DNA from 3 places in the Mesorhizobium sp. WSM4828 genome. Region 3 is predicted to be linked to each of the others. Evidence: predicted binding sites of a transcription regulator. Region 3 holds the regulator's gene; each other region holds the start of a gene.

Region 1 (3,277 bases), on a different contig from region 3:
CAGATGGTGCTCGCGGCGCGTGCCGGCGGCCTTGACCTGCTCGATGGCGTCTTCAATGATTTTAGCGATATGGACGGCTTTGCGCGCGAGTGCACGGAAGCGGCCGCCATGGGTTTTGACGGCAAGTCGCTGATCCATCCAGCCCAGATCGAGGCCGCGAACCGCGCCTTTGCACCGTCGCCTGAAGCATTGGCCGAGGCGCGCACGATCAAGGAAGCCTTCGCGCTCGCCGAAAATACCGGTAGGGCGGTAGTTGCGCTGAACGGCAAGATGGTCGAGCGGCTGCATCTGGCGCAGGCCGAAAAACTGCTGGCGAAGGCCGCCGCTGTTCGCGCATGATTATCGCAACTGACGACAGGATTGAAGAATGAAACTCTACCGCTTTCTGTCCGGCCCGGACGACGCCAGCTTCTGCCACAAGGTGACGGCGGCGCTCAACAAGGGCTGGCACCTGTTCGGCTCGCCGACCTATGCCTATGACAAGGAGGCCAAGACCATGCGCTGCGCCCAGGCGGTGGTGAAGGACATCGAGGGCCAGGAATACGGCCCCGACACCAAGCTCAGCGACTGGTAGGCTTTGCAAAAGCGCCGAAGCAGGGTGTGTTGAGATTCAGGTCAGGCCGCGCCGAGAATGGTGGATTCCGAGAACCGGAGCGGAGCGTACTTTTGGGTACGTGAGCACCGGAAGCGCAGGAAACCGCCGTTCGCAGGCCGGCATCACCTGAATATCAGCACATCCTACTCCGCTGCCTCTTCGATCTTCTCCATATCGTCGTCCGACAGGCCGAAATGGTGGCCGATCTCGTGGATCAGCACATGGGTGACGATGTCGCCCAGCGTTTCCTCGTTCTCGGCCCAGTAGTCGAGGATGGCGCGGCGATAGAGCGTGATGCGGTTCGGCCCCTCGCCGGTCTGCGGATTCCAGCGCTCGGCGATGCCGCGCCCCTCGAACAGGCCGAGCAGGTCGAAGGGCGTTTCCAGCGAAAGGTCGTCCATGATCTCGTCGGTCGGGAATTCGGCGATCTGAATGACGATCTCGCCGGTCAGCTTGCGAAACTCCTCGGGCAGATGGGCATAGGCCTCCAGCGCCAGGAGCTCGATTTCCTCCATCGTTGGCGAAAGCTGGTCGTGCCAGATGCGTGTTTGGTAGATGCGAGCCATGCTTTGTCCTTTGATCCCGGCATATAGGCTTTCAGGCCGGACTCGGCAAATGATCGGACTGGAGCGCCCGTGTCATGCCCCAACTACAGGAATAAATTCTCCATGACTCCGCTTGACTCTTCGGGCGGCCTCTGGAATCTATAGGAACATAACAGGAACAATTGTGAGTGGAAGCTGACCGTCATGGCGACAAGCGCCGTGGCGCGGGAGACTGTTTTTGCCCTGCGCCGCCAGATCGCGAAGATCGAAGGGACCTTGCCCGAACGCCTGGAGGCGCCGGCCGGTTCGTCGTTTGACGCGGATGTCCCTCGTCAGAGTCCGGCACCCTCTCGGCATCCGGCACCCGCTCGGAATCTGACCATTGTCCGCCGCGGCCTCGCCGTGGCGCCGCCCGATGCGTTTTTGCGCACCGGCGCCGAGCGCCTCGATGCTGCGCTGAGCGGCGGCCTGCCGAAGGCGGCGCTGAGCGAGTTTCATGGCGCCGCGACCCGCGATGCCGGGGCCGTCGCCGGTTTTGCCTTGTCGCTCGTCAGCCTGATCCTCAGTCAGGGGCCGCGACTGCCGGTGCTGTGGATCGGCACATCCGAGGTTTTCCGCGAGGCCGGCTTTCCCTATGCCCGGGGGCTTCACGCCTTCTTCGGCATCGAGCCGGAGCAATTGCTGTTTTCCGAGGCGCCAAGGCTACCCGATGCGCTGTGGGTCGCCGAGGAGGCTGCCAGGATGACGGCGCTGGCCGCTGTCATCCTCGAAATCCGCGGCAGCCCGCAGCGGCTGGACCTCACCGCGACGCGGCGGCTGCACGCCCGGGCGCAGAGTGCCGGCCGGCCGCTGTTCCTGCTGCGCCAGGCCGGCGAGCCCGAGCCGACGGCAGCACCGGTCCGCCTCGTCCTGTCGCCGGCACCGGCGGCAGCGCGCGAGACGCTCGCCGGCCCGCTCGCCGGCTCGATCGGCCGGCCCGCCTTCACCGTCACCATCGGCAAGAGCCGCACGGCCTTGCCCGGAAAATTCACACTGGAGTGGAACCCCGATGAACGCATATTCGAAGAAAGACGGGGCGAGGAAAGAAGGTCTCAGGAATGGACCCCAGAACGGCCAAAGAGTCCTGTCCCTGTGGTTTCCGCATCTCGCCGCCGAGAGGATCCTGCGGCAGCGTCTGGGGCGGTCCTGGCGTTCCCGGCCGTCGGATCACCTGCCGCCATCTCACCCACCGCTCGTGATCAGCCATCGCCAAGGGAACACCCAGCGCATCGCCGCCCTCGACGAGCGGGGCGAGGCGCTTAATCTGAAGCGCGGCATGGGCATAGCCGATGCGCGCGCCATGCATCCCTCGATCGACATCGTGGAGGCCGATCCGGAGGCCGACCGGCGCCTGCTCGAAGGCCTCGCCGACTGGTGCGACCGCTATACCCCGCTGGTGGCGCTCGACGGGACCGACGGCCTCTATCTCGACGTCACCGGCTGCACCCATCTTTTCGGCGGCGAACGCTCGATGCTGGACGATATCCTGTCGCGTTTTTTCCATCAGGGCTTCGATGTCCGCGCCGGGCTTGCCGCCACGCCTGGTGCTGCCTGGGCGGCGGCGCGGTTTGCCGGCGACCGCATCGTTCCCGATGGCGAGGAGGAAGCGCTTCTCGCGCCCTTGCCGCTGGCGGCGCTGCGCATCGGCCCGGAGGTCCGCGCCAGCCTCGAAAGCGTCGGCCTGCGCACGGCGGGCGCCGTCATGGCAGCACCGCGCGCGCCGCTGGCCCGCCGCTTCGGCGCATCGCTGCTCTTGCGCCTCGACCAGGCGCTCGGCCGCCTTGAGGAGGCCGTGTCGCCGCGCCTGCCGGTGGCACCGCTTTCGGTCGAGCGTCACCTTGCCGAGCCGATCATGCTGACCGAGGACATCGAGCGGCTGACCGGCATGCTGGCGACCACCTTGAAGAGCGACCTCGAGCGTCGCGGCGAGGGCGCAAGGCGGCTGGCGCTGCTGCTTTTCCGCGTCGATGGCGGCGTCAGCCGCATCGCCGTCGGCACCTCGCGGCCTCTGCGCGAGCCGCGGCTGATCCAGAAATTGTTCCACGAAAGGCTTGCCGCGCTCGAACAGGATATCGACGCCGGCTATGGCTTCGATCTC
Region 2 (3,277 bases), on a different contig from region 3:
TGCTCGGCATTCTTGAGATCGACCAGCGGCTTCAGCAGGGATTCGATCTGGAAATTGACGAAGCGCTCGGCGCGCGCCGCAACCTTGTCGCGGGCCGGGCCGGTGAGTTGCTCGTCGGCGAGCAGAACGAGACGCGGCTTCAAAGCGTCCTCGCCGGCAACCAGCGTGCCGATCGGCGCGCCGATCCAGCGCAGCGTGCCATCCGAACCCAGCGCGATGTCGCCATTGGCAGAGGCGCCGAAGCGCTCGGCCCGCGCCTCGAACTCGGCGGCAAGCGCCTTCTGCGCCGCCGCCCGCACTGCCTTGGCGTCCTCGCCGCCGGCGCTCTGGTCGGCGGTGAAGCGGAAACCCTGCAACTCGCCGACGTGATGGCCTTCGACGAGGACGGTTCCGGTTGGGCTGATTTCGGCTTCAGGCATCGTGTTTTCTCTAAGGCGCCGCATGAGGACGGAAGTCCTGCGGTCTACAAAACGTTTCGTCAACCGCTCATGCAGCGCATCCGACAATCTGTCTTCGATTTCGCGCGTCTTTTCCTGCCAGTGTGCCCGATCGGCCAGCCAGCCGGGCCGGTTTGAAACGAAGGTCCATGTGCGGATATGGGCAATCCTGTGCGATAGCGTGTCGATGTCGCCTTCGGTGGTATCGGCACGGCGCACCTGCTCGGCCATGTAGTTCTCGTCGACATGGCCGTGCCTGGCAAGGTCCATGTAGATGGAGGCGATCAAGTCGGCGTGCTGGGCCGGCGCGATCTTCCTGTAGTCGGGCAGCGCGCAGGCTTCCCACAGCAGCGCCACGCGTCTGGCATCGGTGGTGAGTGCCCGGACGTCCTCGTCGCGCGACAGATGCTCGAGCGCCTGCGCGTCTACTGCCGGCAGTGCGCGCGTCAGACCTTCGACCGGGGCGTTGGTCTCAATCGAGCGCTTCAGCGCATCGAGGTTGGCGAAATCGAAATGCGCGGTGCGCCACTGCAGCACTTTCACCGGGTCGAAATCATGCGCCTCGATCTTCTTGACCAGTTCCTCATCCAGCGGATCGACCTGGCCGGTGACGCCGAAGGTGCCGTCGCGCAGATGCCGGCCGGCGCGGCCGGCAATCTGGCCGAGCTCGGCCGCCGTCAGGTTGCGGTACTGGTAGCCGTCGAATTTACGGTTCTGGGCGAAGGCGACGTGGTCGAGGTCGAGATTGAGGCCCATACCGATGGCGTCGGTGGCGACGAGATAGTCGACGTCGCCCGACTGGAACAGGGCCACCTGGGCGTTGCGGGTGCGCGGGCTGAGTGCGCCGAGCACGACGGCGGCACCGCCCTGCTGGCGGCGGATCAGCTCGGCGATGGCATAGACCTCGTCGGCCGAGAAAGCGACGATCGCGGTGCGCCGCGGTAGGCGGGTCAGCTTCTTCGAGCCGGCATAGGCAAGGTGCGATAGCCGTGGCCGGGTCACCACCGACACGCCCCGCAGCAGGCGCTGCAGGATGCCGTGCATGGTGGCCGCACCCAGCAGCAGCGTCTCCTGGCGGCCGCGCAGATGCAGGATGCGATCGGTGAAGATGTGGCCGCGTTCGAGATCGCCGGCGAGCTGGACCTCGTCGATGGCAACGAAGGCGGCGTCGGTCTCGCGCGGCATCGCTTCCACGGTGCAGACCGAGTATTTCGCGCCAGCCGGCTGGATCTTTTCCTCGCCGGTGATGAGCGCAACCTTATGGGCGCCGACCTTCTCGCAGACGCGCGTATAGACCTCGCGGGCAAGCAGCCTGAGCGGCAGGCCGATGACGCCGCTTTCATGCGCCACCATGCGTTCGATGGCGAGATGGGTCTTGCCGGTGTTGGTCGGGCCGAGCACGGCCGTCACGTCTCGACCCGACAGGATCAGCGGTTCAGTGTGTTTCGGATGGATGTTCATCGGCCTGGAAATAAGGCTCTCTGCCTCGCATTGTCGGGAGCGCGCCCATATTGGCCGCGTATGACAGGCGACACATAGGGATTTCGGGCGCGAAGCGAAAGCGGAATGTGCCGAGGGCGGGCCGATTGGTCGCTTCAAAGCCAAAAATCTGTTCCCGATTAACAGTTGGAACGAGTCTGGAACGAATCAGCGACGAATCACTGACTCGCGCTGATTCAGGTTTTGTTCACGGCTACATCTGGGCTTTCTGCCGGCGAATCTCACCACATGCTGAATCCCGGAAACTGGCCCGATTCATGCAGGCGGCATCCAAGCCAGCACCACGGTTAACCTTTGCCGGTGAATGATCGTGGCCGGCCAACCTGCTTCGCGCAACATTATGAAATTATTGATGTTTCCTAATGCGCTTTAATCATTTCGAGGGTGTTTTCAGCTCTCGCCGTTAACGTTCCGCTCAAAACCGGAACGAATCGGCGACGAATCAGAGATAGCCGAAGTTTCTTGGTTTGTTCACTGCAACATGTTGTGTTGTGAACAGCTTTTCCACCGAGAATCCACATGCTGCCGGTCGGTTTTTGCACAGGTTGCGCAGCGGCCGTTAACCTTTGTGTACTGGTTCGGCACACGCGGCATCATGGCCATCGGGTCGACGCGCTTAGTGCGTGAGGCTCAGAACTCGGCCAACCATGCCGAACGGCTTGTTCAGGATACGTCCGCTCCGACGGCATAGCGCTGCAATGTGGGGCCAACGTTCTGGATGATTTCGTCGTGAGACAGGGCGACGACCGGCGGGAGCCGCAGCAGGTACCGGCACATCGCCAATCCCAGCAACTGGCTGGAAATGAGCCCGGCCCGCCGGCCCGCATCGGCGGGATCAGCGACCGCCGCAACCAGGGGCCTCACCTGGTTGGCAAATACATCGCGCAACTTTTCGGCGGCAAATTCGTTCGACGTCGCCGAACGCAGCAGAATTGCCATGCCGGTACCGTTGGTCGGATCTTCCCAGATTTCGAGAAATCGCCTGATCAGTGTCTTGCCGATGTCGGTTCGGTCGATCACCCGTAGTGCGGGCAATTTCAGATCGACGACCGCCGCCCTGGCAAACAACTCGTCCTTGCTGCGGAAATAGCGGATCACCATGGCCGGATCGATCGAAGCATGGGCCGCGACGTCACGGATCGAGGCGCCGTCATAGCCGCGTTCGGCGAACAGGAGCCTCGCGGCCTCAAGAATCTGAGCCCGGGTGCGATCCGACTTGCTGGGTTTCTTCGACTGATTCTCGGCCATGAAAATGCATATGCCAACGACCGTTGACAAATGCAATGGCTTCGGCTAAAAAGTCAACATATGGTGACAAATGGAGAGAGAAAATGTTGCCC
Region 3 (3,277 bases):
CGCCGGCAGGGCCGCCACGCCGCCGCTGCGGCGGTCGCCGCTACGCTTTGCCACGCGAAAGGTCCTGCTGGGCATGGGCGGCCTAGCGATGACCTCGATCATTGCAGGGAGCGCCACGGCGCTTTTCGCCATATGGCACTTCCAGCGCGTGGCGCCGCTCAGCCTGTTCGCCAATCTGGCCATCATGCCCATCGTCTCACTGGTCGTCATGCCCTTCGCCGTTCTCAGCGCGCTGGCGATGCCGTTCGGTGCGGATGGGCCGTTCCTCTATGTGATGGGCAAGGGGCTAACGGCGATGATCGCCCTGTCCGGGTGGATCTCCGAGCGCTCGCCGATCGATGCGGTCGGGCTGATTTCGCTGAGATCCGTCCTTCTGGTGACGATCGCCCTCGTCATTGCCAGCATGGCGACGACCTGGTTGCGGCTCGCGGCACTTCCTTTTGCGCTCGCCGGCTTGCTGACGACAACGCAGACGCGCGTACCCGATGTATTGATCTCGGAGGACGCACGGCTGGTCGCGCTGCCGATTGGGAGCGGTGAACTCGCGATCAACCGGGCACGCCCGAATGAGTTCACCATCGACAACTGGAAACGCGCGCTCACATCAGAGGCTATCGTCGCGCCGGAAACACCTGGAAAGAACGACCCGCAATTCGACATTGCCGATCCGGCCGAACTACCGCCGGGCATGCCGTTCATTTGCACGGACGGCCTCTGCCTTGCCAGGCATCCATCCGGCGCGATCATCGCGCAAGCCAAGGACCGCAATACTGCGCGGCCAGCCTGCGCCTTTGCCAGTTTGATCGTCATCGACGACGCCACCGCCCATAACCCCTGCTACTACGACCGGCTGGTCCTCGTCGTCACCAAACGGCAACTGGCGCGCGCGGGAAGTGCCGCCGTCTATTTCGATCCACAAGCGGCAACACGCGCCGAAATCCGTTTCGCAGTCGAAAAATCATACCGGCCCTGGCACGTGCAGCGGAAATTTTCACGCGCGGCGCGGGGCCTGCCGCCATACCGCAGGGCCGACAAACCCAAAGCCGGCGCCAAGGGCGGAGCTCAGTAGCGGCGGATCAGTCCGACGAGCTTGCCTTGCACCTTGACCCTGTCTGGTCCGAAGATGCGCGTCTCGTAGGCCGGATTGGCGGCTTCCAGGGCGATCGAAGCGCCCTTGCGGCGGAACCGCTTCAGCGTCGCTTCCTCCTCGTCGACCAGTGCCACCACGATCTCACCGGGGCTCGCCGTATCGGCATTGCGGATGATCACCGTGTCGCCGTCGAAAATGCCAGCCTCGATCATCGAATCGCCTTTGACCTCGAGCGCATAATGCTCGCCGCCCATGATCATATCCGGCGGCACCGAAATCGAATGCGTCTGGTGCTGGATGGCGTCGATCGGCACACCGGCGGCGATGCGGCCCATCACCGGGATCGAAACGGCGGCGACGACATCGTCGTCATTTCCGGCCGCAGGGACGCGCGACGATGTCGGCTTGCCTTGCCGCGGACCGCCTTGCCCAAGACTGCCCTGGATGACACTCGGCGAGAACTTGCGTGCCGCATTGAGGCCGGGGGCGATCGAGTCAGGCAGGCGCAGCACCTCCAGCGCACGGGCCCGGTTGGGCAAACGGCGAATGAAGCCGCGCTCCTCCAGTGCCGTAATAAGCCGGTGGATTCCCGATTTGGAAGCCAGGTCGAGCGCTTCCTTCATCTCGTCGAAGGAAGGCGGGATACCGCTTTCCTTCAATCTTTCGTGGATGAACATAAGCAGTTCGTGTTGTTTGCGTGTCAGCATAGCGACCCCCAACAGAATCAGAAAAACAAACCCAGAACAAACACTATCTGTTCCAGTTGTGTTCCGCAACTGTTTAAAGTTTAATGAATGCGTTAAGGCTCGGGAAACAAACGACGTCCCCTAACCGGGGTACCGCACTTTCACCGTCGCGAGCCTCATCGCCTTGATTCTGCTTTCGTTTGCGCCCTTCTGGCTTCCCGGAAGGCCACATTGGCATCGGCCGTCGGTCGGCAAATGGCACGGAAGTGAACCCTATCGAGTGTGCGGTTTGGTCAATGCACCGTGAACGAAACGAACTCAAAACGCCAACCTCGGGTTAGGTCCTGGTTTCCATCGCCTGGTCAGGCTGCTTCTCGCCGGTGGAGTCTTGCTGCGCGCAACCAGGTAATGGAAGAACAGTCGATGCGTGTCCGGCGTTGCGTTGGATCTTGGGGGAGCAGGCAAATCATGACAGGAATTCCCGATCTCGTGGCCGTAAAGGCGATGGATGCCGCGGATCCGCTGCGCGCGATGCGCGACCGCTTTGTGTTGCCGCAAGGAGTGATCTATCTCGACGGCAATTCGCTAGGAGCTGCTTCACGTGCCGCTTTCGATGAATTGCGCAAGGCCGCGACCGAAGAATGGTCGCATGATCTTATCCGCGCCTGGAACGTGGCCGGCTGGTTCAACATGCCGCTCGAACTCGGCGACCAGCTCGGGCGCCTGATTGGCGCCGCGGCCGGCCAGACGGTGGTCTGCGACACGACGTCGGTCAACATCTACAAGCTGCTGCACGCCGCCATGGCTATGCGACCGGAGCGGCAGGTCATCGTCGCCGAGGGCGATAGCTTTCCGACGGACCTCTACATGGCTGAGGGTGTGGTTTCGACGCGAAAAGATACGCTGCTGCGCCTCTCGGGGGTCGACGCGCCGAGCATCGAGGAGCTGATCGACGCACGCACCGCCGTGGTGCTGGTCAACCACGTCAACTACAAGTCGGGCGAACTGCGCGACATGCCGGCGCTGACGCGCAGGGCCCAGGAAGCCGGGGCGATGATCGTCTGGGATCTCTGCCACACCGCCGGTGCGATGCCAGTCGAGCTCGACAAGGCAAAAGCCGATTTTGCCGTTGGCTGCACTTACAAATATCTGAATGGCGGACCGGGCGCGCCTGCCTTCATCTATGCGGCTGAGCGGCATCTTGCCGACATCCAGCAGCCGCTCACCGGCTGGTGGGGCCATGCACGGCCCTTCGCCTTCGAGCCAGGCTATGCGGCCGGCACCGGCATCCGCCGGTTTCTGTGCGGCACCCAGCCGATCCTGTCGATGCGCACGCTGAAGGGCGCGCTCGACATCTGGAACGATGTCGACATGACGGCGGTGCGCAAGAAGAGCATTGCGCTGGCCGATCTGTTCATCGAGCTTGTCGAGGCAAAGTGCGGCACTTACGGGCTCACGCTCGAAAGCACGCGCGACGGGGAAAAACGCGGCAGCCAGATTT

What was found. Region 3 encodes LexA, which represses DNA repair genes until DNA is damaged. Its sites were predicted from a motif close to TGTTCNNNNTGTGTTCNG; they were not measured.
Region 1: the regulator LexA is predicted to act here: its motif matches at 1,304-1,321, upstream of AC0L2X_RS17430 (ImuA family protein).
Region 2: the regulator LexA is predicted to act here: its motif matches at 2,065-2,082, upstream of AC0L2X_RS27520 (helicase-related protein).

What each region holds. Positions count from the first base shown of each region.
Region 1 is NZ_JBVVQK010000014.1:13,210-16,486, forward strand. It holds gene AC0L2X_RS17415 (HpcH/HpaI aldolase/citrate lyase family protein) at 1-339, shown strand, start outside; gene AC0L2X_RS17420 (DUF1737 domain-containing protein) at 368-574, shown strand; gene AC0L2X_RS17425 (metallopeptidase family protein) at 739-1,161, opposite strand; gene AC0L2X_RS17430 (ImuA family protein) at 1,345-2,442, shown strand; gene AC0L2X_RS17435 (DUF6504 family protein) at 2,375-3,277, shown strand, end outside.
Region 2 is NZ_JBVVQK010000033.1:28,822-32,098, forward strand. It holds gene AC0L2X_RS27520 (helicase-related protein) at 1-1,898, opposite strand, end outside; gene AC0L2X_RS27525 (TetR/AcrR family transcriptional regulator) at 2,601-3,185, opposite strand; gene AC0L2X_RS27530 (FAD-dependent oxidoreductase) at 3,269-3,277, shown strand, end outside.
Region 3 is NZ_JBVVQK010000011.1:179,408-182,684, forward strand. It holds gene AC0L2X_RS15425 (ComEC/Rec2 family competence protein) at 1-1,069, shown strand, start outside; gene lexA (transcriptional repressor LexA) at 1,063-1,797, opposite strand; gene kynU (kynureninase) at 2,245-3,277, shown strand, end outside.